2 regions of the Paenalcaligenes sp. GW821-LYS-B07-1 genome follow, and region 2 is predicted to be linked to the other one. Evidence: predicted binding sites of a transcription regulator. Region 2 holds the regulator's gene; the other holds the start of a gene.

Region 1 (15,562 bases), 1.2 Mb from region 2:
CATGAGCCAAGCCGAGGCATCCTTGCAAGGGCTAAGCTGCTTGGCTGATTACGCACAGCGTGCCAGCGAGCTATTACCGGCGGCGACGTGGGCGTATGTAAACTCGGGGGCGGCGGATGGCATCACCCAACGTCGTAATGCGGCAGCCTTTGAACAGCGGATGCTATGGCCGCATGTATTGCGCCGTATTACCGAGGGCAACACTGAACTGGAGCTGTTCGGTAAACGTTATGCACACCCTATTTTCATCGCACCCACGGCTTTTCATGCTTTAGCGCATGCCGATGCAGAACGCGCGACTGCTATTGCCGCTGCTGCACTGCAAGCCGTGTACGTGGTCAGCACCCAAGCCAGTGTCAGCCTAGAAGACGTAGCCGCTGCTACATCCGGCCCACGTTGGTTTCAGTTGTATTGGCAGGCCGATAAAGAGGTCAATTTGGCCTTATTGCGCCGTGCTGAAGCTGCAGGTTACGAAGCCATCGTGATGACGGTAGATGCGCCCATACAAGGCAGCCGTAATGCCGAGCAACGATCTGGCTTTAGCCTGCCTGCGAGCATCAAACCTGTGAACTTGCTGCCCTATGCAGACAAGTTGCAAATACCCGGCGTATTAGAAGCTGGGCAGTCTTTATTTCAACATCCCCTCGTCACTCAAATGGCGAGTTGGGATGACGTGGCATGGTTAGTCAAACACACCACCCTACCCGTACTGGTAAAAGGCATCTTGCGCCCGGCCGATGCGCAGCTAGCCGTGCAAGCGGGGGCAGCGGGTGTGATAGTGTCTAACCACGGTGGACGTGTACTAGACAGCGTGCCTGCCGCCTTAGATGTATTGCCGCTAGTGGTAGCCGCCGTTGGTGCCCACGTACCGGTGTTGGTGGATGGCGGCATACAGCGTGGCACAGACGTACTAAAAGCCTTGGCCTTAGGTGCCAAAGCGGTATTGATTGGGCGGCCCGTATTGCACGGGTTGGCGGTTGCAGGCGCTACAGGGGTAGCACACATATTGCACCTACTACGCACCGAACTAGAAAGCAGCATGGTGTTAAGCGGAGTAGGTTCCTTGGAAGACATAGATTCTTCCTTACTTTGGCAAGGGAGTAACACATGACGAATGTATTAATGACACACAGTGTGGGCGCTGGCTTGTTGCGCCAAGCAGGTATACGCATGACACTGGCGCGTTTGGCGGTACTGAATGTGCTGCACGAACAGAAAGAAGCCATGACCGTAGAAGAAATCTTCAACCAACTACAGCACCACAACACACCGCTTAGTCTGGGTACGGTGTACGGCACCTTGAAACACCTGCACGATGCTGGCGTGATCTATGCACATATGGAACAAGGTAGGAAGCTGCTGTATTCCATGCAGGATGAACAGCCTGTGGGGAGCATGAGCTGCGTTACCTGCGGCAAAAAACAATCCATGGACGACAAACGGATATTACGCGCGGTGGAACAAGCGTGTGCGGATCAGGGCGTGAAGCTGGAGATGTATAGGCTGAACGTGTCGGTGGTGTGTGAGGAGTGTGCGGAGCAGCCTAAGGTTAGGGTTGTGGGGGGGTGATTCAAAATCCCCGCCGCATGTCAAACACTACACCCCACTTCGCCCTTCCTCCACCGCATGACAAGCCACTTGCGTTCCGCCATCGTAACTCACCAACGCCGGCGCTTCACGCTTACAGCGTTCATTCGCCAGCGGGCAGCGGGGGTGGAAGGTACAGCCTGAGGGTGGGTTTAGCGGGTTAGGTACTTCACCTGCTACTGGCGTACGTGCTTTGCCACTGCCACTCATATCCGGAATCGCCCCCAACAGCATACGTGTGTACGGGTGCTGCGGGTTGTTAAACAGTGCATCACGCTCGGCGATTTCGACGATACGCCCCAAGTACATCACACCTACACGATCAGCTACGTGGTGCACGACTGCCAAGTTGTGCGAGATGAATAGGTAGCTTAGACCCAGCTCGCGCTGTAGGTCTTTCATCAGGTTTAACACCTGCGCTTGTACGGATACGTCCAAGGCGGATGTGGGCTCGTCACAGACGATGAAGTCTGGTTTCAATGCCAAGGCGCGCGCGATAGAGATACGCTGGCGCTGTCCACCTGAAAACTGGTGTGGATAACGGTGTTGGTCGGTGGCGCTTAGGCCTACTTGTTCCAACAACTCCCCTGCACGCTTTTGTTGTTCAGCTTTGCTGAGCTGAGTATGGGTTTTGAGTGGTTCGGCAATGATGCGGCCTACGCGCCAGCGTGGGTTGAGGCTGGCGTAGGGGTCTTGGAAGATCATTTGCAGGCGTTTGCGCAGCGCGTGTTGTTGCGCAGCGTTCATGCTGTTGGGGTCTGCCCCTTCAAAGCTAATTGACCCACGTGTAAGCGGGTATAAGCCTGCCAATAGCCGCGCGACGGTGGATTTTCCACAGCCGGACTCACCCACCAAGGCCAAGGTTTCTCCACGGTTTAGGGTGAAGGATACGCCGTCTACGGCGCGCAGCATGACTTTGGGTTTGCGGTAGAGGGTACGTTCCAACCACGATGGGGAAACGTCAAACCAACGTGCGGCATCACGCACTTCTAATAGTGGCGCAGTACTCATGCTACTGGCTCCTCAACTGGGGCGTGATGCAGCCAACAGGCGACTTGGCCTTGTTCGTGCTGCTGTAATTCTGGGCGTTTCTGGATACAGACGGGCATGGCCTCGCTACAGCGCGGGTGGAAGGCACAGCCGGTAGGGATGGCGTTTAAGCGCGGCATGCTACCGGGGATTTGTTCTAGCCTTTCTGTTCCGCTGTCTAGCGTGGGAATGGAGCGCATCAACCCACGGGTATAGGGGTGTGATGGATCACGAATGATGTCGCGCACGGGGCCTATTTCTATGATGCGGCCAGCGTACATTACCGCCACACGGTCGGCAGTTTCAGCGATGACACCCATATCGTGGGTGATTAGCATGACCGCTGTGCCTTTGGATTTGCACAGGTCTTTAAGCAGGTCGATGATCTGCGCCTGAATGGAGACGTCCAAGGCGGTGGTGGGCTCATCGGCCACGATCAGTTCTGGGTCGGCCGCCAAGGCCAGCGCAATCACTACCCGTTGGCGCATGCCGCCAGAGAACTGGTGGGGGTAGTGGTTAATACGTTCACGTGCTGCAGGAATGCCGGTGGATTCTAACAAGCTGATGGCTCGCTCTTGGGCGTCATGCTTAGACAGCGGTAAGTGGGTTTGTATGGTTTCTACCAGCTGTTTGCCCACGGTGTACAAGGGGTTCAGCGAGGTGAGCGGGTCTTGGAAGATAGCGCCGATGCGGCGGCCACGTATGTTGCGCAGCTGCTTTTCTGGCAGGTTATCGATGCGCTCGTCGTGCAGGTAGATGGCACCGTGACTGACGCGCCCAGGGGGCTCTAGCAAGCCTATGATGGCCGCCCCGGTTAGGGATTTACCAGCCCCAGATTCGCCTACTACGCCTAGAATTTCACCTTTGCTGATGTGAAACGAGACGTCATCCAAGGCTTTGAGTACGCCGCGGCGGGTAGGAAACTCTACCGCCAGCTTATCAACGGTTAATAAAGCGCTCATTAGTTCAGCCTCGGGTTCAGTGCGTCGCGCAGCCAGTCACCCAATAGGTTGACGGACAGCACCAGCAATACCAGCATCACGCCGGGGAAAATGGTGATCCACCATTCGCCAGAAAACAGGAAGTCGTTACCCACCCGTATTAAGGTGCCTAATGACGGCGATGTGGGTGGAACCCCTACCCCTAAGAATGACAGGGTGGCTTCGGTAATAATGGCTGTGGCTAAGTGCACCGTGGCTAACACCAATACTGGGCCCATGACGTTAGGCAATACGTGGCTAAACATGATGCGGCTGCGGGATACGCCAATGACTTTTGCAGCCTGCACGTATTCGCGGTTTTTTTCTACCATGGTGGAGCCACGCACAGTACGGGCATATTGTGGCCAACCCGCCAAGGCGATCGCGCCGACTAAGACAGGGAAGGCTATGCTTTCTAGCATGTCGGCAGGCACAGCGGCGCGTGCTACGCCGTCAATCAGCAGTGCAATCAGAATCGCGGGGAAGGACAATTGAATGTCTGCAATACGCATAATCAGCGCATCCACACGGCCACCGGCGTAACCGGCAATAAGGCCCAAGATAATGCCTACCACCATCGCTAAGGCAACTGAGGCAAAACCAATAAGCAGCGAGATGCGTGTGCCGTATAGCAGCGCGGAAAACAGGTCGCGCCCTTGGCTGTCTGTACCCAGTAAGTAGGTGCTCTGGCCATCGGCCTCCCACACAGGGGGCAGCAAGGAATCAAGCAGGTCTATGCTGGCGAGGTCAAAGGGGTCGTGCGGGGCTACCCAGCCTGCACCTAGGGAGCCTACTAAGAGCAAAAACAAGATGATGCTGGCAACAATGGCGACAGGGGAGTGACGCCATGACCATGCCAGATCGCTATCCCAAAAACGTTTTAAGCTATCCATGATTAGTGTCCCCCTGCTTTACCAAGACTGGTGCGTAATCTGGGGTCTACGGCGAAATACAGTAAGTCCACCACCAGGTTGATGACCACAAAGACCAAGGCAATTAAACACAGGTAGGCGGCCATGACGGGTACGTCGGCAAACTGTACAGCTTGGATGAACAATAAGCCCATGCCAGGCCATTGGAAAACGGTTTCTGTGACGATGGCAAAGGCAATGATGCCGCCCAGTTGTAAGCCGGTAATGGTGATCACAGGAACCAAGGTGTTTTTTAGTGCGTGTCCGAAGTGGATGGCGCGTTGGCTTAGGCCACGGGCGCGGGCAAATTTAATGTAGTCACTGCGCAGTACTTCCAGCATTTCTGAACGCACCAAGCGCAGTATCAAGGTGAGCTGGAACAAACAGAGTGTGATGGCGGGCAGGATGAGATGCTTGATGCCATCCCACGTGAATATCCCACTGCTCCACCAGCCGAAATACACCACGTCGCCACGCCCATAACTAGGCAGCCAGCCTAGCTGTACCGAAAACACCAGTATCAGCAAAATACCGATCAAGAAGGTGGGCAGTGAGATGCCTAGCAGCGAAAAGGCCAGAATGCTTTGAGCAATGAAACCGTTACGGCGTAGCGCCGCATAAATGCCCAGTGGTAAGCCGATGACCAATGCCAGTACGGCAGCAACCACAGACAGCTCTACAGTGGCGGGAAGTCGGTCTTTAAGCAGTTCAGCGACGCTTTGCCCTTGGCGCAAGGATAATCCAAATTCACCGTGTACAGCGTTGGACACAAAGTGCCCAAACTGCACCAAGGCGGATTGATCCAGCCCTAGGCTGTGGCGTAAAGCAATGCGGTCGGCTTCGGTGGCATCTTGGCCCAGCATGGCTGTGACGGGGTCACCGATATAGCGAAATAACACAAAGGCCAGCAAGCTGACCACTAACATGACCAACACTGCCTGTATGAGGCGGCGGATGATGAATACCAGCATAATAAGCGGGTTGCGCCCGACCCTTGGTAAGAGTCAGGCGCAGTTCCTGTGATAATGGTCAGAGACCAATTATTGGATGGTGACCCATTGCGGCGTCAGACGGTTGTCGGCACGGTGGATCACGTTCACGTTTTTGCCCATGGCCCAAGGAATCACTTGGTCATGCAAAGGGATGTGACCGAATTCTTGAGCGTGAATTTTCAGCACCTCTTGAATTTGCGCCGTACGTTTGGCGTCGTCAGTTTCAACCTTGATGTTGTCGATCAGTGCATCCACTTCAGCGTTTTTGTAGCCGCCAAAGTTAAAGGAGCCGTCTGCGCCTTCGCCTTTGCTGTGAATCAGACTTTGCAGTGTGTACAGTGCGTCAAAGGTAGGTACGCCCCAGCCGAACATGTAGGCGCTGGTGTCGGAGTTTTGTACTTTAGGGAAGTACGTTGCACGTGGCATGGAGTTCAAGTTGGCTTTCACGCCCGCTTTAGCCCACATCCCTACTACGGCTTGGCAGATGGCTTCGTCGTTGATGTAGCGGTTGTTCGGGCAATCCAGTGTGAAGGTCAGCTCGTTCGGGCCGTAGCCTGCTTCCGCCAACAGCGTTTTAGCGCGTTCCACGTCATACGGTACACGTGTAGCCAGCGAGGCGTCATAACCGTTTACCTGTGGTGCAATCATGGTGCCAGTAGGCGACGATGATCCACGCATCACAGCGCGTTTGATGGCATCCATATCAATGGCGACGTACAGCGCTTCACGTACGCGAGCATCCGCAAAGGGGTTCTTGCCTTTGATAGGGCTGTAAACCAGTTCTGGGCTGCTTTGATCGAAGCCTAGGTAGATGGTGCGATATTCGTTACCTTCTACGATCTTGGCTTGTTGACGCAAGCGCTGCAAATCTTGTGCGGGTGGGTCCAGTACAAAATCCACTTCGCCAGACAGCAATGCTGCGGTACGAGTAGCGTTTTGTTTGATAGGTGTGAAGACTATACGAGTCACGTTACCCGGTTTGGTGTCTTTGCCCCACCAGTTGTCGTTTTCTACGTAGGTAGTACGAATATCTACTTCACGGCTTTCCAGCTTGTAAGGGCCAGTACCGTTAGCGTTACGCGCCGAGAAAGTTTCTTGGTTGGCGTTAAAGTCTTGTGGCTGCTGCGCATTGTGTTGCTCGGACCAGGCTTTGTTCATGATGAACAGGTTGGTCAACTGACGCAGCAAAATGGGGTTAGGGCCGTCGGTGATGATGTCTATGGTGTAGTCATCTACCTTTTTCACTTCTTTAATGCCGTTTACATAGGCTTTGTAGTTAGAAGTGGGGGCCATGGCGCGTTCTAGCGAGAACTTCGCATCATCGGCAGTAAAGGGGGCGCCATCGTGGAAGGTCACGCCTTCACGCAATTTTAGACGCCATGTTTCAGCGTCAGGCTGTTCCCAGCTTACTGCTAGGCCGGGGACCAAGTTAAAATCTTTATCGTAGTCCACCAAAGGCTCATATACATAGCTGCTGGCAGCAATGGTCATGCCTTCGTTTTGGGCGTGTGGATCTAAAGTAAGAATGTCGCCTTGGCTTGCCCAGCGCAAGGTTTTAGCATTCAACGCAACGGGGGCCAACATCAGTGCGGCCAGTGCGGAAATCAGTATTTTTTGACGCATTTTTGGTGTGTCTCCTGACAGTTTGCTGACAGATGGAATGCGGCAATAGTGCCTTAGGCTATATATCAACGTCAACGTTTATTATGGCTTAACCAAATAACCAGTTATTTGATGTACCGTAAAAGATGAGTAGCCTAAAACGCATAGCCCACCTCGATATGGATGCATTTTATGCATCCGTGGAGTTGCTGCGCTATCCGGATTTGCGTGGAGAAGCGGTAGTGATTGGCGGGCGTAGTACGGATGCTCCCAAGACGCTTCCATCGGGGGAGCGGCGCTATGCCCGTTTGGGGGATTATACCGGCAGGGGTGTAGTGACTACGTCCACCTACGAAGCGCGTGCGTTTGGGGTGTTTTCGGCGATGGGGCTAATGAAGGCGGCAGAGCTTGCCCCACAAGCTTATTTATTGCCCTCGGACTTTGATGCATACCGACGCTATTCAGCGCTGTTTAAAGCTGCTGTGGCAACGATATCGGACCGTATAGAAAACCGAGGCATAGACGAGATCTATATTGATCTTAGCCATTTACCTGAAGACAGCGCTACGTTGGCGCAGCGTCTTAAAGATACGGTGTGGGAAGCCACCGGCCTTACCTGTTCTATAGGCATTACGCCTAATAAGCTGCTGTCTAAAATTGCCTCAGAATTAAACAAGCCTAACGGCTACACCATTTTGAGCATGGACGATGTACCAGATCGCATCTGGCCCTTGGCGGTTAACAAGATTAACGGGGTGGGCCCCAAAGCACATATCAAGCTACAAGAGCTCGAGATACATACTATTGGTGAGTTGGCGGCCACGCCCCCTGCTCTGTTACAGCAGCACTTTGGCTTAAGTTATGCACAGTGGTTAAGTCGTGTGGCGCAAGGTAAGGATGATCGCGAGCTAGACCTTAGCCCCGAGCCCAAATCTATTAGCCGAGAAACCACCTTTGATCGCAATCTGCATGTGCGCCAAGATAAGCAGACCTTATCGGCGGTGTTTAAACAGTTGTGCCAACAGCTAGAAGCCGATTTGCGGCGCAAAAAAGTGCGGGCACAAACCATAGGCATCAAAGTACGTTTTCATGACTTCAGTACGGTCACACGCGACCGCAGCGTAGAGATGCCGGTGGTGGAGGCAGCGGATATTCACGCGGTGGCTGGTCAGTGTTTACGACGGGTGCCGTTTGATAAACCGGCGTTGCGTTTGTTTGGTGTCAAAGCCAGTAATTTGGTCCCCGAAGACGAAGCAAGGCGCTGGGATGAGGCGCCGCAACAATTGTCGTTGCTGGGCTGGGAAGACGAGCAAACTTCGTTTTAATGGCCGTGGTGTGGCGCATGCGTAGCGTCTGTGTGCCACATAGGCGGCAAACACGCAGTTTCTCTTGCATTTCTGCGCTGTAGCGGTAAATTATGCATAATTGCATGGTGCTTTTACCGTGCGCGCTAATGCCTTTGTTTACGTGAAACTAAACAAGGGCTTTTGTCCATTGTGGGTGCACGATTTCACCCACTACGTTTTTACCTTATAGGGTTTGCCGTTATGCAATTTGATCGGTCCGGTGCCAAGGCGCTTATGGATATTACAGCTCGCCCGGAGCTGGTTTTTGTTCGAGGTCAGGGTTCCTGGCTGGAAGACCATAATGGCAAACGATACTTGGATATGATTCAGGGTTGGGCAGTGAACGCGTTGGGCCATAGCCCTAAAGTGATCGTAGATGCGATGCACGAGCAAGCGCAGAAACTGATGAACCCATCTCCAGCGTTTTACAACGAGCCTTCCATGGCGTTGGCAAAGCGTTTGACAGCAGCATCGTGCTTTGATCGCGTGTTCTTTGCGAACAGCGGTGGCGAAGCTAACGAAGGCGCGATCAAATTGGCCCGTAAATGGGGCAAAGTGAACCGTAACGGCTCCTACAAAATCATCACATTCGACCATGGTTTCCACGGCCGTACCATTGCGACTATGTCTGCCTCTGGTAAAGAAGGTTGGGACACGATGTTTGCGCCTCAGGTGGAAGGCTTCCCTAAAGCTATCCTGAACGATATTGACTCTGTTAAAGCACTGATCGACGACAAAACCGTAGCCGTGATGCTGGAGCCCGTACAAGGCGAAGGCGGTGTGATTGCTGCTACTAAAGAGTTCATGCAGCAACTGCGTGCACTGACCCGTGAAAACAATATGCTGTTGATCGTGGATGAAGTGCAAACCGGTATGGGCCGTACAGGCAAAATGTTTGCCTACCAGCACTCCGAGATCGAACCTGACATCATGACCTTGGCTAAAGGTATTGGTGGTGGTATTCCTTTGGCAGCACTGTGTGCAACCGAGTCCGCATCGTGTTTCGCACACGGCGAACAAGGCGGTACCTACGGCGGTAACCCGGTGATGGCTGCGGCTGGTTTGGCTGTATTTGATACCTTGGCGGCTCCTGGTTTCATGGAATCCGTACAGGCACGTAGCCAACAGTTGTCTGACGGCTTGAATGCACTGAGCAAAAAATGGGGCATGAATGGCGAGCGCGGTATGGGCTTGCTACGTGCACTGAAAATGGACCGTCCTGACGGTGCAGCGATTGTATTGGCCGCGCGTAACCGTGAACCTCAAGGCATGTTGCTGAATGCTCCACGTCCAGAATTGCTGCGCTTTATGCCCGCACTGAACGTAACTGAAGACGAGTTGGCTCTGGCCTTGTCAGAGCTGGATGCGATCATCACTGAAGTACGCAGCCGCTAAGCACTAGGCCCGTGTAGGGCCTATTCCTTACTTTCTGTAGGGATAAATGAACGTTATATAGTCAACTACATATTGAGCAGTATCAAGCTTTGCTCATTCTCATGTGTAGGCAGGCATTACACCCCAAAACCCTTAATACCTGATGGCTTATAGGCTTGAAAGGATTAAGGGTTTTCTATATAGGTACTTTCATCTACTGAGGTAAGTTTTTGTAGCTATAGGTGGTGTAGGGGCCAACTCGTATTCTGACCATAACGCACTGAACCGCGCTGATTTTTACAATAAATCAAAATGTTGCGGGAAGTGTAAGCAATGATGTCAGGAGAGTTCTATGAGCCCTAGTCCAGAAGCCAACACCGGTGCTACACCGCGCCAGAGCATAATCCGTTTTTTCTCGCGCAAAGCACGGGCAGAATCACTGCAACCGGCTACACCAGCTACCAGTGTGTCTACTTCAGGCTGCCAAGGGGCCGCACGCTCCTGTGCGAGTCAGGCACAACAGCCAGACGCAGGTCGTCGCGCATTCTTGCGTGGTATTCCTGTGGTGACCGCCGCCGCAGTCGCCCTGCCCACACCGGCAATGGCAGACGAGCAAAACAAACACCGTTGGGCCATGTTGGTAGACGTACGTAAGTGCATTGGCTGTCAGGCCTGTACGGTGTCCTGTATTCAGGAAAATGCTGTACCGGAAGGCAGCTTCCGTACGGTAGTGTCCACCTACAGTGTGGCACTGGAAGGCGAAGATCAGCCCGCCGGTACCTACGTGCTTCCACGACTGTGCAACCACTGTGATAACCCACCCTGTGTGCCGGTATGTCCAGTAGGCGCTACCTTCAAACAAGAAGATGGTTTGGTGCTGGTAGACAGCGACCGCTGTGTGGGCTGTGCGTACTGTGTGCAAGCCTGCCCTTACGATGCACGTTTCATCAATCACAACACCGGTAAAGCCGACAAGTGCACCTTCTGTGCGCACCGTCTGGAAGCAGGCTTGTTGCCTGCCTGTGTAGAGACCTGTGTGGGTGGTGCTCGTATTTTTGGTGATCTGAATGATCCCGATGGCGAATTGAACCACTTGCTGCAGGCATCCAAAGATGAGCTGAAAGTGCTGAAACCTGAGGCGGGCACAGACCCACAGGTGTTCTACATAGGGCTGGATGAGAAATTCCAGGGCAAGGTAGTAGGTGAAGCTGCCTTGTGGAAACCTCGCCATACGTCCATCTAAGTTCTGGAGCCTGCTATGTATACCCAAATTGTAGAAACCATCAACGTTTCCCGCGAAGTGGCTTGGTTACCCTGGGCGGTGCAGTACTTCTTCCTGATTGGTTTGTCGTACTGCGGTTTCCTGCTGTCGTTGCCAGGAGTTATGTTTAAACGACCATCGTGGAAAGGGATTTCCAACTTAGCCTTAGCGGTGGCCGTGATCTGCGGTATCAGTGCACCCGTGGCCTTGCTGGCCGACTTGCACCAACCCGGCCGTTTCTTGAATTTCTATCTGCACTTCAATCCTAAATCGTGGATGGCATGGGGTGCGGTATTTATCCCCGTGTATGTAGGTGGTTTGTTACTGTACGGCTGGTTGGCATGGCGTCCGTTGCTGGCTAAAACTGGCGCACAACCTACACGTTACGCCCCTATCGCTAGATGGTTGTCCTTAGGTGGCCATGAAAGTCGTACCGCACTAGGCATTGCTGCTGTAGTGACCACCATTGGTGCGATTTTGGTGGCGTTGTACACCGGTGCTGAAGTGATGGTAGTGGCGTCTCGCCCCCTGTGGAACACACCGTTGTTACCCGTGCAGTTTGTGGTGACAGCTATGGCTGGCGCGCTGGGTATGGTGTTGATTTTCAACCGCATGATGTCGTGCCCTGAACCGCTGATTGTGCAAAAATCCTCACGTTGGTTAGCAGTGAGCCAGCTGTGTGCATTGTTGGTAGGTGCGGTGTGGTTGGCAATTGCGTTGAGTGGCTTGTCTCCTGTACACAGTGCCGCGTTGGCGGAAGTTGCCCCAGCAGAAAACTGGCGCTTGGCCGCTGCATGGGCAGTATTGGCGACGGTGATTACCTTCTTGCTGGCATGGAAACGCCCCGGTTCTGGTTTGTTGATTGGTTTGTTGGCCCTGCACTCTACGTGGATGATGCGTTGGAGTATTTTCATCGGCGGCCAAGAAGTGCCTAAAACCGGCGCAGGCTACTACAGCTACCAGTTGCCCTTAGGGCCAGAAGGATTACTAGGCATTGTGGGTACAGCAGGTTTGTGGGTGTTCTTGTTCATCGCCCTCACCTCTTTACTGCCCTTGAATCAGTTGGGTAATACCCGTCAGGCCTGAATTGTTGGAGTACGAATATGAAAATAGAAAGACGTGAACTCATTGCAGCGGGTGGCTTGGTCGCTTTTGTAGCCGGTTTTTCCCAGACTCTGGGGCGTATGGCCGATAGCGTATTGGGTAAACCTACCGGTGAAAAACGTTTGCACGGCCACTCTGCCGAGCCTGAATACATTGTTGATCAAAAAACTGGCGAAGTACGCTTGAACCCTAATCAGCAAGTGAGCTACACCGGCTGTTTGGGCTGTACCACCTTGTGTGGTGTTCGTGTGCGTGTGGATAAACGCACCGGTGACGTGATCCGTGTCACCGGTAACCCGTACAACCCTCTGTCTACCGAACCTCACCTGCCTATGGATGTGAGCTTTAAAGACAGCTTGGTAGGCTTGTCACGCTTCAAAGATAAAGGTCTGGCTGGGCGTTCTACTGCCTGTGGTCGTGGTAACGCAGCGCTAGATCAAATTAACTCACCTTTCCGTGTGTTGACTCCCATGAAACGTGTGGGTCCACGTAATAGCGGTCAGTGGGAAGCGATTTCCTTCGAGCAGTTGGTGCAAGAAGTGGTAGAAGGCGGCGATTTGTTTGGTGAAGGTCATGTGGATGGTTTGCGTGCGCTGCGCGATCTGGAAACCCCTATTGACCCTAACAACCCAGCATTGGGCGCTAAAGTGAACCAAGTAGGTCATATCGTGAGTGTGAACGATGGCCGTGACTTCTTGGCGCGCCGCTTCTGGCAGAATGCCTACGGTACCTTGAACTACGTGGGTCACGGTTCGTACTGTGGTGGTTCATGGCGTTCAGGCTCTGGTGCTTTGTTTGGTGACCACCGTGGTATGCCACACGCTAAGCCTGACTTGGCACACGCAGAATTTGTGATCTTCATCGGTACTGCCCCAGGTAACGCGGGTAACCCGTTTAAACGTACTGGCGGTATGTTGGCGCAAGGTCGTGCCGCAGGCCGTTTGGAATACGTGGTGGTAGACCCTGTACTGAATAACTCAGACAACCGTGCTGCTGGCGATCAAGGCCGTTGGGTACCGATTCGTCCCGGCACAGACGGTGCGCTGGTGCTGGGCATGATGCGCTGGTTGATGGAAAACGATAGAGTCAACACAGCCTATCTCTCTAACCCTAGCATTGAGGTGGCAAAAGCCAATGGTGAGCCTTCCTTCACCACCTCTAGCTGGATTGTGATTACTGAGCCTAACCACCCACGTTATGGTCGCTACTTGCGCGGCTCTAACATCGGTATGGATATTGGTGAGGCCGAAGCCTTTGGCGACGATGATCCGTACTTGGTAATGAATGCTGCCGGTGAGCTGGTGCCGGTCAAAAACATGCAAGAGTCTGCACAGTTAGAGGTGCAAACAACGGTAGAAGTGGCTGGGAAACCGTTGAAGGTCAGTTCGGCGTATGAACTGCTGAAATCCGAGGTGTTTTCGCAAGACCTAGAGACCTATGCGAACGACTGCGGGATTGGTGCAGATGTCATTGCGGGTTTGGCAGATGAGTTTTCCAGCCATGGCCGTAAAGCCTGTGCCACAGCGCACGGCGGCATGATGTCTGGCGCGGGTTTCTACAATGCGTTCTCGGTTACTACCCTGAATGCGTTGATTGGTAACTTGAACTGGAAAGGCGGCTACGTCATGAACGGCGGTGGCTACCGTGATATGTCGCCCGGCCCACGTTATGACTTGGTTAATTTCGAAGGAAAAATTCAGCCTAAAGGTATACCTCTGGGCCGTAATATTCCTTACGAACGTACTGCTGAGTTCAAGCAGAAAAAAGAACAAGGGCAGGCTTACCCTGCGCAAGACGGTTGGTTCCCTAGCGCCCCAGGTTTGGCTACCGAATGGTTCGCCAGTACCTTCCACGGCTACCCATACAGCTTGAAAGCCATGATTATGTGGATGGCTAACCCGCTGTACGGTGTGCCGGGTTTGCGTGAGCGTTTTGGTGAGGATTTGGCTGACCCCAAAAAACTGCCATTGATCGTGTCTATTGATGGCTTGATCAACGAAAGTAACGCCTTTGCTGACTACATCGTGCCAGACTCTATGATGTACGAAAGCTGGGGTTGGACATCAGCGTGGAACGGTGTACCTACCAAGATGATGACTGCACGTTGGCCGGTGATAGAGCCTAAACAGGCCAAAACTGCCGATGGTCAGCCTATCTGTATGGAAAGCTTTGTGATGGCCTTGGCTAAAGCCATGGACTTGCCAGGCTTTGGCCCTGAAGGTTTGCGCGATAAAGATGGCAACGCTGTACCTCTAGAGCGTGCGGAAGACTGGTTCTTGCGTGGTGCCGCCAACATTGCGTACTTGGGTGGCAAAGCTGTGGGCGATGCAACCGACGACGATATTGCTATGTCAGGTGTAGACCGCTTGATGCCAGCCATGAAAGCCTCTTTGAAAGACGATGAAATCCGCAAAGTGGCCTTGTTGTACAGCCGTGGTGGCCGCTACGAGCCGCCTAGTGCAGCGCAAGACGCTGATAACGATGAATGGCAGCGTCACCGCTTTAGCGACCCGCTATGGGTGTGGAGTGAGCATGTAGGGGGCGCACGTAACGCCATGACCGGTAAGCACTTCTCGGGTTGTGCAACCTGGAAAGCACCGGCTTTCTTGGACGACACCCCTATGCGCACGGTGTACAGCGAAACCGAATGGCCGCTGCTGCTGGTGAGCTATAAATCGGCACTGCAGAACTCCTACAGTATCGCGACACGTATCACTGGTTTGCATCCGCATAACCCTGTGGTGGTGCACCCTGACGATGCAGCGAAACTGGGTCTGCAAACGGGCGATAGCGCTCGTTTGGAAACCCCCGGTGGCGTGATGCCTTGCACCGTCTTGGTACATGCCGGCGTGATGCCGGGTGTGGTGGGCGTAGAGCACGGTTATGGCCACCGCGAATTGGGCGCACGTAGTCACACCATCGGCGGTGCGGCACAGCCTGATCGCTCTGATTTGGCGGCTGGGGTGAACATTAACGATCTAGGTATTGTGGATCCTACCCGCGCTAGCCGTTCGCCTTGGGTAGATTCGGTTTCGGGTGCTGCCGTACGTAACGGTTTACCCGGCAGACTACTCAATGCTTAACGTTTAGCAACATGAAACGGGGTTGCAAAGCAACCCTGTTTTGTGCGACAGTAAATTACACATGGCATCCCGATACAGGTTTACACACTAGGTTACTTGTAACGCCTGCTAAGGCTTGTCATGATGGTTACTCACGGATATTGATGAGGAGGTTCACATGGCACAAACCCTGAAAGCATTCTTGGCAGCGGCTGCGATTGCATTTGGACTATTCAGCCCGTACGCCATGGCACAGGGCTCACCTGCTGCAACTGGTACAGCCATCCCGGTGGTACAGCCTTCTGACGCCCAAT
Region 2 (15,562 bases):
CCACACATGAGCAGAATGCACATCAGGTAATGCCATGTGTACCAATATGGGTAAGTAGGTGGCCGTTACGATATAGCCAAAACCCGCTAGCCCATAAATGATTACCATAGGCAGCACTGCCACCAATTTAGGTTGTATAACCGCCTGTGCCGCAGAGGCCTCGGTGGACGGCTCGGTATAGGGCATCAACAAACCAGGTGCGGCAATAACGCCCATCACGGCTGCTACCGCCCCCAATAGCAACCACATACCTGAGCTATGCAAGCCTAGGCTGGCACCTAGTACCAACAACTCAGCCGATAAGGCTATTCCTACGCCTACTCCTGCATACAACACTGGAGCCCCAGTGAAATGCCCCCGCTGCTCAAATAACCATAACGATGCCGCCACAAACCCTAATGCACTCACCACACCGGCCACACCACGCACAATTAATATGACCCACACAGGCACAGGCACAGGCAACGCTAAGACAGCCAAACACAAGGCTGTTCCCAATACAGACCACAAACACAGTTTGTAGGCATAACGTGCACGCATCCGTACCGCTAACAGTGCTCCTAGCAAATAGCCTGCATAATTCATCGATGCTGCCCAGCTCCCCTGCTGCACGCTAATCACGCTGTCTTCCACCATGTAAGGGAATACAGCCGTAAACGCAAAGCGCCCAAAGCCCATGCCTACCGACAAAATTAACGCTGCCTCTACGGCTGAGCGCCAATGCCCCAATGACATACTGCGATGTGCAGCGGCTGTCATTTCACAGCCTCGGACAATAACGCTAAGAACGACCTAAACGCCGGCACATCATAGCCTTTACGCCATATCAACAAAGTGTCTACCGAAGCCACTTTCAATGTGGGCATACTCTCTGGCACCCTCGCCAGTTTCAACACACTAGCAGGAACTAAGGTCACGCAATTGCCTGCCGCCACACAGGCAATCATGGCGTGATACGAGGCAATCTCTAACACACGCCATTCAGGTGTATCTGCTATACCCAAGACCTGTTCTGCTATGCCTCTATACGTGCACCCTAACGGAAATGCCACCAAGGTACGTGTTTGAATTTCAGACACCTGCGTCACCGCAGACTCGCTACTAGGTAATAGCAACAGCAGCTCTTCTGTCCATACAGGCATGGCTTGTAAACCTAACTCATCCAGCAACACATCAGCATCCGTTGAGCTCGCTAAGGCGGCAAAGGCACAATCTAGCAGCCCGGTGCGCAATTGCTCTATGAGCGCACGTGTAGGACCTGTACTCAGTTGCAATTGAGTGCTCGTATGTTGGGCGTGGTAGTTAGCCAATAAAGCGGGCAATCGGCTTGCCGCCGTACTTTCCATACTGCCCATACGTAAGGTGCCGCCATCAAGACCACCTGTTACCACATGCCTAGCTTCTGCTTCCAAGGCTAATAGCCTATTGGCGTAATCCAGAAATTTCTGGCCCGCTGCTGAAAGCGCCAGTCGTTTACCTGTGCGTACAAACAGCTCCGACCCCAAGTCAGCCTCTAATTGCTGTATACGAGTGGTCACATTAGACGGGGCTCGCCCCAAATGTGCTGCAGCATGTGTGATGCTCAGCTCGCTCGCTACCGTGGTGAAGATACGTAGAGTTTCGGAATCCATTAAATTCTTCTTTTAAGAACAAAATACACAAAGTATTCTTTTAATGAGAATTTAAAATATACACCTCTACGCAGAAACACCATAGCCCTATATACAAAAAAGCCCCACTCAAAGAGATGGGGCTTTTTGCTTAACAAGCACTAACAGGCTTATGCTTTGCTTGCTTTCTGGTCGAACACAAAACTGCCGTCTCGCCAGTCTACCGGTACTACATCGTCTTCACCGAACTGGCCTTCCAGAATCAGTTTGGCCACTGGGTTTTCGATGTTTTGCTGTATAGCGCGTTTCAACGGTCTTGCACCAAACAACGGATCGAAACCAACTTTTGCCACTTCAGCCAATGCAGCATCGCTAACTTCCAACTGCATGCCTCTGTCAGCCAAGCGTTGTGCCAAACGTTGCAACTGGATTTTGGCAATAGATTGAATCTGTGCCTCGCCCAGTGCATGGAACACCACAACCTCGTCAATACGGTTCAAGAACTCAGGGCGGAAGGAAAGTTTTACCTCTTCCCATACGGCTGATTTCACTTTCTCGTACGGCTCGCCAACCATTTCCTGGATGTGATGAGCACCCAAGTTGGATGTCATAATCACCACGGTATTACGGAAATCAACCGTTCTACCCTGGCCATCCGTCAAACGACCATCATCCAACACCTGCAGCAAGATGTTAAATACATCTGGGTGCGCTTTTTCTACCTCATCCAGCAGAATCACACTATACGGTTTACGACGCACGGCCTCAGTCAAATAACCGCCCTGCTCGTAGCCCACATAGCCCGGAGGCGCACCTATCAATCTGGCTACCGAGTGTTTCTCCATGAACTCTGACATATCAATACGAATCAAATGATCCTCAGAGTCAAACAAGAATGCAGCCAAGGCTTTAGTCAGCTCGGTTTTACCCACGCCGGTAGGTCCTAAGAACAAGAACGAACCATAAGGCTTAGATGGATCAGCCAAACCAGCACGTGAACGTCTGATCGCATCCGCAACCAACGACACAGCTTCGTTCTGACCTACCACACGCTCTTCAAGGTGCTGCTCCATGTTCAGCAATTTTTCACGCTCACCTTGCATCATACGAGACACAGGAATACCGGTTGCACGTGACACAACTTCCGCAATTTCCTCAGTACCTACCTGAGTACGTAACAGCTTCGGCTTGTCTTCCAGTTTGTCTTTAGACTGCTCGGCAGTAGCCAAACGACCTTCCAGCTCTGGTAACTTGCCATACTGCAGTTCAGCCAACTTATCAAACTGACCTTTACGTTGCAGTTCAGCCATTTCCGCTTTGAGCTGCTCAATTTCTTCCTTGATAGACTGTGTACCTTGTACAGCTGCTTTCTCTGCTTTCCAGACTTCTTCGTAGTCGTTGTACTCGCGCTGTAAACGCTCCAACTCCTCTTCAATGGTGGCTAAACGACGCTGTGACGCATCATCAGTTTCCTTACGCACAGCTTCACGCTCGATTTTGAGCTGAATCATGCGGCGATCTAGCCTATCCATGACTTCAGGCTTGGAGTCAATCTCCATACGAATACGGGCAGCAGCTTCGTCAATCAGGTCAATCGCTTTATCCGGCAAAAATCTGTCGGTAATGTAGCGGTTAGACAGCTCGGCAGCAGCCACAATGGCCGGGTCGGTAATCGCCACACCATGATGCAGCTCATAGCGCTCACGCAAGCCACGCAAAATCGCAATGGTAGATTCCACATCAGGCTCATCCACCAGCACTTTCTGGAAACGGCGCTCTAACGCAGCATCTTTCTCTATGTACTGACGGTATTCGTCCAGCGTGGTTGCACCAATACAATGCAGCTCACCACGTGCCAATGCCGGCTTCAACATATTACCTGCATCCATAGCACCTTCGGCTTTACCTGCGCCAACCATGGTATGGATTTCATCAATAAAGAGAATGGTTTTACCCGCGTCTTGAGACAACTCTTTCAAGACAGCTTTCAGACGCTCTTCAAATTCACCACGGTATTTAGCACCCGCCAACAATGCGGCCAAATCCAATACCAACACGCGTTTGTTTTTCAGGTTTTCAGGCACTTCGTTGTTCACGATACGTTGCGCCAGCCCTTCCACAATCGCTGTCTTACCCACACCCGGCTCACCAATCAGCACAGGGTTATTTTTGGTCCTACGTTGCAAGATCTGTATAGAACGACGAATCTCATCGTCTCTACCAATCACTGGGTCTAACTTGCCCAAGCGAGCACGCTCAGTCAGGTCAGTGGTGTATTTGGACAACGCTTCTCTATTCGCGTCGCCTTCTGCATCACTGACCGATTCACCACCGCGCACAGCATCAATCGCTGCTGCTAGCGCTTGTTCATTTAGACCTGTTTCTTTTAATAAGCGGCCTGCCTGCCCTTTATCTCGGCTTAATACCAACAAAAACAATTCGCTGGCAATATAGGTATCGCCACGCGAGGTTGCTTCTTTTTCTGTTAATGCCAACGCGCTTTGCAGCTCGCGACTAATATTTAGATTTACATCCCCAGATGAAATCTGAGGTAATGCATCAATTGCCTTTTTAACTTCGGCTTGTAAACGCGGCACGGCCACACCAGCACGCGCCAATAGACTGCCTGCTCCGGAATCCACGTCAGCCAACAATGCAGCCAATACGTGCACAGGTTCCAGATAAGAATTGCCCTGTTGCAATGCCAAACTTTGCGCATCAGCCAAAGCTTGTTGAAATTTTGTCGTTAATTTATCAATTCGCATGTTGCCTTACTCTAGGTAATGTGCAGAATCTTGCGATGAGTATTCACAGACTGCACCAGATTAATTTCGCTTGACTTATAGATGATGACATCTGGTCAAACTTCAAGAGCCTGTTAAAATCATTTATGTGATTATTTGCATTTTCTTACATTTATTGCAACTTACTAAAATAAAAGAAAAAGCAAAATCCTTGATGTTTCAAAAAGAGCTTTTAAATAAGTTAGAATACTAAGTATGGCACTTCACTCCGAAGTGCAACTTTTATGCTGCGCTTGAAAATAAGCTCTAACCACGGTCGTTGTACCTAACCATTTTCAACCGTAGCCGCTTTCTATGCAAAAACGAATCTCTGTCAGTCACGATGCTATACGTTGCTCATCCTGCATGCTGAATGAAATCTGCTTGCCGCTAGGGATGTCCAACCACGACCTGCAGAAGCTGGATGATCTGGTCAAGGAACGTATACGTCTGAGCAAAGGCTCTTTCCTGTTCCACCTTGATGATGAAGTTGATGCCATCTATGCATTACGCACTGGCAGCATCAAGACACAACTGGAAGACGCCTCCGGCCAAGTACAGATTACTGGCTTCTTGCTACCAGGCGAGATCATTGGCATGGACGGATTATTGAATAATCGCCATGTCTCTCACTCTATCGCACTGGAAGACAGTGAGGTCTGTGTGATGCCGTTGAACGAGCTAGATAAGCTCTCATTGCAGCTACCTATCTTGCAACAACAACTGCGTCGTCTGATGAGCAAGGAAATCAACCGTGCTCATACTCTGATCATGAACTTAGGTGCGTTACGTTCTGAACAGCGTCTAGCTGCTTTCTTGATCAACCTGTCTCAGCGTTTGTCTACCTTGGGTTACTCCCCTTATCAGTTCATTTTGCGCATGAGCCGTGAGGAAATCGGTAACTTCTTAGGCCTGACATTGGAAACCGTTAGCCGTCTGTTCTCGCGCTTTGCTCGCGAAGGCCTACTGCGTATCCAACAACGCGAAGTCATGATTCTAGACCTGCCTGCTCTACAAGCCATGGCTGGAGTAGACTGCTAAACCGCAGCCCTCTATACGCAAGCCACGCTACATCGCAACGCGTAAGCATCAAAAAAATCCCACGTTACAACGTGGGATTTTTTTGCTACGTAGTATTTGGCTTTATTCAGCCTCTACCACTACGGGTGTCTCAGGTGCCTTGTCTCGCGTTACGACCAAGCCGCGCTTCTGACCACCATCGTTAATGGTTTCGCTAACCCCTGTAGGTTGCAACACCAAGGCAATGGTCACTGCACAACCAACCATAGCCAAGAATGGGCCTGCCATAAGGATCCACGGCCAAGGCTCTTTAAACCACGGCTGTGTATCCAAATCCTGATCTATTGCATTTGACATGATGAGTCCTTTATCGTGTGCGCCCTAGCGAGGCACATAAAAACGTGTTTTCTCACTGATGAACTCTTCACCAGACTCAGCGCTACCAGGTTTACGGGCCGTAATCACGATATCGTGCATACCCTCCTTCAAACCCGCATCGACAGGAACTTGTACGTGCACCGGAATCAGTTCGTTCGTTGCTGCAGGTACAACAATTTCTGCACTGCCACCATTCACTGTACTAATGGAGATACCAGGGAAACCCTCTACACCCAACTCGATGCGCATAGGCTGCTCTGACTTGTTCATCATTTGCAGTCTATAAATGTTCTCTATATGACCGCCCGGAACTTCGCGCCCCATTACACCCCGATCTCGGATCACATCCATATGTAGATCATTACGGGCCATCAGCGAGTAAACCGCTGCCACAGTAATAAGACTCAGAATTGCAATATACACCAAGATGCGTGGCCTAAACATATGCCTACGTACCTGATCCTGACTCAAGCGCTCGGTAATAGCACGGCCAGAGGTGTAGCGGATTAACCCTTTAGGATAATCCAGTTTTTCCATCACATCGTCACAGGCATCGACACAGGCCCCGCAACCAATACACATGTATTGCAGCCCTTCTCGAATGTCGATACCGGTCGGACAGACCTGCACACAGAGGGTACAGTCTACACAGTCCCCTAAGCCTGCTTCTTTGTGATCCACTTTCTTGGAACGTTTACCACGAGGCTCACCGCGCACATGGTCATAACTCACCACAAAGGTGTCGTCATCCACCATCACGCTTTGGAAGCGTGCGTACGGGCACATGTACTTACAGATAGCCTCACGCAGGAATCCAGCATTCCCCCAGGTAGCAAAACCGTAGAATAACAACCAGAACCACTGCCATGGGCCCAATGTGAAATCTAGAATCTGCGCACCCAACTCACGAATAGGAGCGAAGTAACCGATAAACGTAAAACCAGTCCAGAGAGCAATCACAATCCACAGGAAGTGTTTTGTGGCTTTAAGACGCAGTTTTTTGGCGCTCCACGGAGCCTCATCCAGACGGATGCGAGCCATACGGTCGCCTTCCACCTTGCGTTCAACCCACATGAATATTTCGGTATATACCGTTTGCGGACAGGCGTAACCGCAGAAGAGACGCCCCGCCATCGCTGTAAAGAGAAACAGCGAGAAAGCCGACAAAATCAGCAGCACAGTCAGATAAATAATATCTTGTGGCCACATCACAATGCCGAACAAGTAGAACTTCCTCGTACCCAGATCAAACAATACGGCTTGGCGTTCATTCCACTGCAACCAAGGCAGACCGTAATAAATAATCTGGGTGAGGAATACTAGGGCGATTCGCCAGTTGGCGAATACCCCTTTTACCGATCTAGCATAGATCTTCTTATTGACGTCGTCGATCTTAACAGCATGAGCAGGCGCTTTAGCTGTCACCGGTTTGGAGGAAATAGGTGGCCGCCATTCCGGTACCTGCTCTGTATTACCTTCGTCTGGTTGACGATGGGGAGCGTCACTACTCATGCTACACCTCAACTTACAATAATCACATCACAATGCTTACTTAGCAGTGTTGTTGCCCAAACCCCAAACCCAACCGGCCAACAAGCGAATTTGCTCTTCGGTTAGGCGGTGTTTCTGGGCTGGCATCTGGTTGTCATGGCCGTTCAAGATACCGTCAACGATCACAGCTTCCGAGCTACCATACAGCCAGTTACCGCTAGTCAAGTCAGGAGCACCTAACAGCTTATTGCCTTTAGCATCAATACCGTGACAAGCAAAACATGTTTGTTCAAACAGTTTTTTTCCGGACGGTACACGAGACTGGTCATGAGCCAAGCTGTTCAAGGAACGCACGTACTGAGCGATGTCGGACGCTTCACCAGGAGTCAACACACCTTTGTGTGCTGTCATGATGCCACGGCGACCTTCAGTAATGGTGTGCAGAATATCCTCAGGCTGGCCACCCCACATCCAAGCTCCGTCTGTCAGGTTAGGGAAGCTTGGGCTGCCTTGAGCATCGGAACCGTGACACTGAGCACAGTTGTTCAAGAACAAACGTTGGCCAATGGCACGAGCTTCTGCATCGTCAGCGATTTCATCCAAAGGCATTTCACGGAAACGAGCGTACGTTGGAGCTAAACGCTCGTTAATTTGCTCTTGTTGTGCTTGCACTTCTTTAGCGGACGAATAACTCAACATCCCCTGATAACTACCCAGACCTGGGTACATAATCAGGTAGCCTAGTGCAAAAACACACAGCAATATGTACATAACGGTCCACCAGCGTGGCACATTAGTATTGAGCTCCGTGATATTGCCGTCCCACACATGGGACGACTCTTGCTCTTCTATGGAAGGAGACAGCCAAGCGCGCTGAGTCCACAGCAACCACAGACAGAAGACAATGCCCAACAGAGCAATAGCGGAGATGTAAATCCCCCAGCCTAGATTAAAAAAATCACTCATTCGAACCTCCCTTCTCGTCAGCTTCATCCGGCAATGCGAAAGGAAGCATAGACCCATCATGGTTGGCTTTTTTACGGCCATCCGACCACGCCCAGATCACAATACCAATGAACGTCACAATGCCAAGTATTGTCATCAGACCATTCAAGAATGCAACCATGATTAGCGTCTCCCCTCGGCTACAGCTTGTTCAGCTGCTGCGCGACCTTCTACACCCATACCCTGCAGATAAGCAATCAGCGCATCTTCTTCGGTTTTACCAACCAATTGCTGAGGTGCTTTTTCAATCTGCTCGTCGGTGTAAGGTACGCCGATAATACGCAGAGCATTCATACGTGCACGCACGTCGTCATTTTCTACGCTGTTATGTTGCAGCCAAGGGTAGGCTGGCATGTTGGAAGCAGGTTCTGTATCACGAGGATTACGCAAGTGAATACGGTGCCAGTTATCGGTGTACACGCCACCTACGCGGGCCAAATCAGGACCAGTACGTTTGGAACCCCACAAGAATGGGTGATCGTACACAGTCTCGCCGGCCAGAGAGTAAGGACCGTAGCGCTGTACCTCGGATTGCAGCATACGCACTTGTTGGGAGTGGCAGCCCACGCAGCCTTCACGAATGTAGATATCTCTACCTACCAAACGCAGGGGCTCGTAAGGCTTCACGCCTTCTGTGGGTTCAGTCATAGAGTGCTGGAAAAACAGCGGCACGATCTGTACCAAACCCGCAAAGGAAATCACCAGAATACTGAGCACAATCAATAAACCAACGTTGCGCTCAATCGTGGCGTGTGAAAAACCTTTTTTCTCAGTTGAGGACATTGATTGCTCCTTATTCCGTAACAACAGCCGGACCAACGTTAGCCGGACTGATCGCATCAGGGTTAGTCAGCGGAACAACTGGGTTCACACGAGGTTTGCCCCATGCAGTCAAGAAGACGTTCACGCCCATCATGACAATACCGCAAACAAACATAAAGCCACCCAATGCACGAATTGCATAGAACGGATAAGTTGCTTTCACCCCTTCAACAAAGCTGTATGTCAGCAAGCCATCAGGAGCTGTTGCACGCCACATCAAACCTTGCATTACACCGGAAATCCACATCGCGGCGATATACAGCACCACGCCCAGTGTTGCCACCCAGAAGTGGATCTCTACCAGTTTTGGCAAAGCCATCTGTTTTTGGCCATACAAGCGAGGAATCATGTAGTACAGGGAACCGAAGGTCACCATCGCTACCCAACCCAACGCACCGGAGTGCACGTGACCGATAGTCCAGTCAGTGTAGTGGGACAGGGAGTTCACAGTACGGATCGCCATCATGGAGCCTTCGAAGGTAGACATACCGTAGAAGGACAAGGAAGTTACCAGGAACTTCAAGATAGGATCTGTACGCAGTTTGTGCCAAGCGCCAGACAAGGTCATGATACCGTTGATCATACCGCCCCAAGATGGAGCCAAGAGGATCAGCGAGAATGTCATACCCAAGGACTGTGTCCAGTCAGGCAAGGATGTGTACAGCAAGTGGTGAGGACCAGCCCACATATACGTAAAGGCCAACGCCCAGAAGTGAACGATGGACAAACGGTAGGAGTACACCGGACGGTTAGCTTGCTTAGGTACGAAGTAATACATCATCCCCAAGAAACTTGTGGTCAGGAAGAAACCCACAGCATTGTGACCATACCACCACTGCACCATCGCATCTTGCACGCCAGCATAGACGGAGTAGGACTTCCACATGGAAACCGGAATTTCCAAGTTATTGAAGATGTGCAGTACGGCAATCGTGGTAATAAAAGCACCGTAGAACCAGTTCGCCACGTAGATGTGACGCACACGGCGTTTAACGATTGTGCCAAAGAACACCACAGCATAAGACACCCAGACGATAGTGATCAGGATATCCAGCGGCCATTCCATTTCTGCGTATTCTTTGCTGCTGGTGAAACCCATAGGCAAAGTAATCAGCGCCCCCAACATCACTAGCTGCCAACCCCAGAAGGTGAAAGAAGCCAGTTTTGTACAGTACAGACGTACCTGACAGGTACGTTGAACCACGTAGTACGACGTTGCGAACAGTGCGTTACCGCCAAAGGCGAAAATTACCAAGTTGGTATGTACTGGACGCAGACGGCCATAGCTAAACCATGGCGTTTCGAAGTTAAGTTCAGGCCAAATTAGTTGCAAGGCAACAAGTAAGCCGACACTCATGCCGATAATTCCCCAAACCACTGTCATGATGGCAAACTGCCGCACGACGCCGTAGTTGAAGACTTCGGCCTGTTTCCCGACTGTCTCGGAAGTGCCCATTTGCTTCCCCTATAACACTAACATTACAAAATTAATCTCCTGAGCCATGATCGCTCATGCTCGGCCGTTGCTCCCTGATCTTAATCAGGGAACTTATTATTAGTGTGGTTATTGTGTGGATTTATACCAACTGGCACAGATCCTCACAAACTCACACTATTTCTTTGTGCGCTCCGCATCCCTGTGCGTGCTGTCATCATCGTTTAGTATTGATTCGCCAGCGGATTGGGAGTTTTCAAATTGTCCGGCAAAAATGGCCCACCAGAATGCCACCCCCATCAGGATCACAAACAGCAACGAGATCGGTATCAGGAGAAACAGTGACTCAAGCATGGTGTACCACCTTTTTTGTTATGCAGTGACTTCACTACCAGACAGGTGATTACCCGAGATACGCTGACGGTAAATGCGCCAGGAATTCAGGGCCACCAATAGTGAGGACAGCAGCATAGAAACAGCAGCAACCCAAGGAGAGACCAATCCTATAGCAGCTAGGGGGGTCATCAACAGGTGCCAGACAATAGAACCGTATAAATTTTGTTTGGAGATATGTTCTGTGCGTTGGATAAGGGCAGAGATGTCTGCCTCAGATTGTGCAGGTTGCACCATCAATCCCGCCTGGGCGGCGGCAACAGCTGTAGGAACGGACATGGACATGGCACAGGGACAGCTCATGACGAATAACGCCACCATCACTGCCACAGCATGGTCTGGTTGATAGAAGAACCACACCACACCCAAGACCAAGGCCAAGGCCACTTGAATAAGAACAAACCAGAAGGCTAATGTGTTAGCACGCACCGAGATACCGGCGCGAAACTGTTCCACGCGATCAAAAGACTGACCACGACTAATAGATTGTCGAGCACAGAATTCCAAATAGCGGGCCGTCAGCAAAAACGCTACAAACATGCTGACAGAATCAAAGTAGACTTCGCCCTGCCCTTGCCAAGTGCTGATAACGCTGGGTATGAATGCCACGATAATGCCTAAGGCAACGGGCACATCCATCCCAACTTTGAATTTTTTAAGACTATTCCATGCGCCAGCCCAAATAGGCTGAGCACAGTACATCATGACAGGAACGGTAAGCACTAACGCGGCCCAGTTCATGATCAAAATGGCTTTATCCATCAATGCCAGACTGTCAGGTTCCATTGACTCTGAGCGCAAATACCCTGGAAAAGCAAACATCATCACCTGCATCATGGCCAACCACGCCAATCCAAGTCGCGCGAGCATGTGCTTGCGCTGACTGCGCTGCTCGTCAGATAGACCCGCAGGGATAGTAAATATAGAGTATGCGCGCATAAAGAGAATAGATAAGCGTTAACTGCTTATTAACCGTTTACATGCATGCTAACCGTTATCGGCGAAAGCTTGAATACATGATATGAGGTACTAGTCGGGTGCATTCTACTACAAAGGTATCAGAAGGTCTGCCAACGTCTCGCTTCTGTTTGATACAGAACAAGCCGCAGCATCCAAAGATGCTACGGCTTGTATCAACCCATGATGCTAGCTTTATTCAGCGGCTTTAGCAAATTGGGCAGCTTCTGTGGAGCCTGCCAATGCTGTAGTAGAAGATTGGCCACCTTCGATAGTTTGTGTTACAGCATCGAAGTACCCAGTACCTACTTCGCGTTGGTGACGTACCGCTGTGAAACCACGCTCTGCTGCAGCAAACTCACGCTCTTGCAGATCAACGAAAGCGGTCATGTTGTTGCGAGCATAACCGTGTGCCAGATCAAACATGCCGTAGTTCAGTGCGTGGAAACCAGCCAAGGTGATGAACTGGAATTTGTAACCCATTGCACCCAACTCGCGTTGGAATTTTGCAATAGTCTGGTCATCCAAGTTTTTCTTCCAATTAAAGGAAGGCGAGCAGTTATATGACAGCATTTTGCCTGGGAACTGACGGTGAATGGCTTCAGCAAAGCGTTTTGCGTACTCCAAGTTCGGCGTAGATGTTTCACACCAGATCAAGTCAGCGTAAGGAGCGTAAGCCAAACCGCGCGAGATCGCTTGATCCACACCTGGACGTGTGCGGAAGAAACCTTCTACCGTGCGCTCACCTGTGATAAACGGTTTGTCGTTGTCATCTACATCGCTAGTAATCAGGTCAGCCGCTTCTGCATCAGTACGAGCAACCAATACTGTAGGTACATTCAGAACATCGGCAGCCAAACGAGCAGCCACTAGTTTAGAGATAGCTTCGCGTGTTGGAACCAACACTTTACCGCCCAAGTGACCACATTTTTTCACTGCTGCCAGTTGATCTTCAAAGTGAACGCCAGATGCACCTGCCACGATCATGGATTTCATCAGCTCAAATGCGTTCAATACACCACCGAAACCAGCCTCTGCATCGGCAACGATAGGAGCCAAGTAATCGATATAGCCTTGATCACCAGGATTCATACCTTCGGACCATTGAATTTGGTCACAGCGCATCAAGGCATTGTTAATACGACGTACAACCTGAGGAACCGAGTTGATGGGGTACAACGATTGGTCGGGGTACATTTCGCCTGCACCGTTTGCATCACCAGCCACTTGCCAGCCAGACAGGTAAATCGCTTTCAAGCCAGCTTTCACTTGCTGCATAGCCTGGTTACCTGTCAACGCACCCAATGCATTTACAAAGGGTTCTTCAGTAATCATCTTCCACAACTTCTCGGAACCGCGACGCGCCAAGGTGTGCTCTTCTACAGTAGAGCCACGCAGACGGATAACTTCTTCAGCACTGTATGTGCGTTTGATACCTTGCCAGCGTGGGTCCTCGGCCCAGTATTTCTGCAAGTTGCGGATTTCGGTTTCGCGGTTACTCATGTCAGTCTCCAATACAAGAAAAAGAAAACAATCAAGATGAGTATTAGTCTACGCAAATGCTGCGTCTGCAACACACTTATATCTTATATAAGACTATATATTTTTATAATTAATATCAATAACATACGATTTATATTTCAAGATATGAAATCATATTTTTGTTTATGGAAAAATTTATTGTGCAGCGCGCCATTTGGTTTTCACAATGCGGAAAGCCACAACCACAATATGAAAATTGAACCTTTTTGTACCAAAAAATAATAGAAAATAAAAAAACACCTCGAAAATTGGCGTTATTCCAATTTCTGAGGTGTTTCTTTACTACAACCTATTACTCTCTATCTATATAGAGAGCACGGACTACGACGTTACTTCTTCTCAGCAGCCCGTGCAATCCACACTGCCATCGAGGCAGAAATACAAAATGCTACGGCAGCCCCAAACCATGGACCTCTATTCAAACCAGCATCCAACATGGCGCCAAACATCAACGGAGCCAATGACGAACCCACATCCATGCCTGAATACACCAAACCGTATACAGTGCCTGTTGCCCCTTTAGGGGTCACACGTCTAATCAGCATGTCACGCGATGGTGCAGCCACACCAGAGAAGAAACCCGCCAACCCCACCATCACGACGGCAACAGACGAACTTAAAAGCCCTGAGCCTAGCAGCACCAACATCAACCCGGCAAAACACAGGGATAAAAATACCGTGCGCTCACTTCGTGCATCAGCTCCGACCAAGAAACCGCCCGCCAACATCCCCACTGCCGCTGTCACCATATAGGCTGACAATGCTGTACCTGCTACCACCGGGTCAATGTGATAAACACTACCCAGCATAGGGATGGTGTAGTTCTGCACCGAAGACAACGCCATAGAGGAAAAGGCGAAAAATAAGAAAGCGCCCCACAAGGCAGGTTGCTTACAGAGTATTTTTAGAGTTTGCCAGACCCCCTCACTCGCCAAGGATTTTTCGGACGATATTTCTTGTACTGCTTCCACTTGCTGTCGCTTATGCTGACCAGCTAACAGGTTTCTACCCAAGAAAGCTGCACACCACACCACCGCAATTAATCCTGCCGCAGAAAAAGCGGCTGCTCGCCAACCATGATCAGAAGCAATCGCCGCCACAAATAAAGGCGTTAATGCCCAGCCCAAGTTACCTGTTAGACCATGCACGCTAAACGCATGCCCTAAGCGTCTTGCACTGACACGGTGATTAATAATGGAGTAGTCTACCGGGTGAAAAATGGAATTCCCAGCACCACCAATGGCAGCCGCTAACCACAGCATCCAGTAACTGGTAGCAAAACCAATCATAATGCCGGAGATCACAAAGCCTCCCAAACCAAATAGCAATACAGGAATGGGGCCTATACGATCGACAATAAAACCCGAACTAGCCTGTCCCAAGCAAGACACCACAAAAAATGTGGTGGCTAATGCGCCCAGCTCAACATAGTCAAAGCCAAACTCGCGCGCTAAGAACACATACAGTGTGGGCAGTAGCAGTTGAAAAAAGTGCGAACTGGCATGCACCACACCTATAAGGCTAATGATGCTCCAGTCTTGTTTTCGATGAACGACTTCTTCAGCGGTCAGCTCTGATACAGCCATGGCATTAACTCTTACGGGCTATTTCAGGCCAAGCTTTCTTCAAGTAATAGCACATGGACCACACTGTCAGAATCGCCGCGATGATGATTAACACCTGCCCAATGACGCCCACAGGTATGTCCTCGTAGTTTTCCCAGTACAACAAACATGGGATAGCGAGCATCTGCGCTGCTGTTTTGAATTTACCCAACCAATTAACCGCCACGCTGCTGCTAGCACCCATTTGTGCCATCCACTCGCGCAAGGCTGAAATGGCGATCTCACGACCAATAATAATAAAGGCGATAACAAAGCCCACGCGCCCTAAATCCACCAATACCAGCAATGCGGCCGATACCATCAACTTATCGGCAACTGGATCCAGAAACGCACCAAAGGCTGAGGTTTGATTCCAGCGTCGCGCAAGCCAACCATCGAACCAGTCCGTGATAGCAGCCACGATAAAAGCGCCACAGGCTAATACATCACGCGAATGTATGTTCATCCAACTTTCTGGCAAGAAAAACAACGCCAGTACCAGCGGGATCATCAGGATTCTCA

The links. The regulator FNR, encoded in region 2, switches genes on or off when oxygen is low (the NO sensors DNR and NnrR bind a similar motif). The targets are predictions, from matches to a motif close to TTGATNNNNATCAA.
Region 1: a site for FNR is predicted at 9,915-9,928, ahead of dsrO (sulfate reduction electron transfer complex DsrMKJOP subunit DsrO). Genes of this name have one in related genera too.

What each region holds. Positions count from the first base shown of each region.
Region 1 is NZ_CM179516.1:13,679-29,240, forward strand. It holds gene AC3QL0_RS00050 (Fe2+-dependent dioxygenase) at 1-5, shown strand, start outside; gene AC3QL0_RS00055 (alpha-hydroxy acid oxidase) at 2-1,111, shown strand; gene AC3QL0_RS00060 (Fur family transcriptional regulator) at 1,108-1,569, shown strand; gene AC3QL0_RS00065 (ABC transporter ATP-binding protein) at 1,597-2,598, opposite strand; gene AC3QL0_RS00070 (ABC transporter ATP-binding protein) at 2,595-3,578, opposite strand; gene AC3QL0_RS00075 (ABC transporter permease) at 3,578-4,489, opposite strand; gene AC3QL0_RS00080 (ABC transporter permease) at 4,492-5,478, opposite strand; gene AC3QL0_RS00085 (ABC transporter substrate-binding protein) at 5,548-7,122, opposite strand; gene dinB (DNA polymerase IV) at 7,248-8,426, shown strand; gene AC3QL0_RS00095 (acetylornithine transaminase) at 8,649-9,842, shown strand; gene dsrO (sulfate reduction electron transfer complex DsrMKJOP subunit DsrO) at 10,174-11,064, shown strand; gene nrfD (NrfD/PsrC family molybdoenzyme membrane anchor subunit) at 11,080-12,168, shown strand; gene AC3QL0_RS00110 (molybdopterin dinucleotide binding domain-containing protein) at 12,186-15,269, shown strand; gene AC3QL0_RS00115 (DUF4168 domain-containing protein) at 15,427-15,562, shown strand, end outside.
Region 2 is NZ_CM179516.1:1,201,500-1,217,061, reverse strand. It holds gene AC3QL0_RS05720 (YbfB/YjiJ family MFS transporter) at 1-759, opposite strand, end outside; gene AC3QL0_RS05715 (LysR substrate-binding domain-containing protein) at 756-1,631, opposite strand; gene clpB (ATP-dependent chaperone ClpB) at 1,781-4,375, opposite strand; gene fnr (fumarate/nitrate reduction transcriptional regulator Fnr) at 4,709-5,434, shown strand; gene AC3QL0_RS05700 (hypothetical protein) at 5,537-5,770, opposite strand; gene ccoG (cytochrome c oxidase accessory protein CcoG) at 5,795-7,303, opposite strand; gene ccoP (cytochrome-c oxidase, cbb3-type subunit III) at 7,340-8,248, opposite strand; gene AC3QL0_RS05685 (cbb3-type cytochrome oxidase subunit 3) at 8,241-8,408, opposite strand; gene ccoO (cytochrome-c oxidase, cbb3-type subunit II) at 8,411-9,070, opposite strand; gene ccoN (cytochrome-c oxidase, cbb3-type subunit I) at 9,081-10,565, opposite strand; gene ccoS (cbb3-type cytochrome oxidase assembly protein CcoS) at 10,722-10,898, opposite strand; gene AC3QL0_RS05665 (hypothetical protein) at 10,917-11,876, opposite strand; gene aceA (isocitrate lyase) at 12,090-13,397, opposite strand; gene AC3QL0_RS05655 (MFS transporter) at 13,766-15,022, opposite strand; gene pgsA (CDP-diacylglycerol--glycerol-3-phosphate 3-phosphatidyltransferase) at 15,027-15,562, opposite strand, start outside.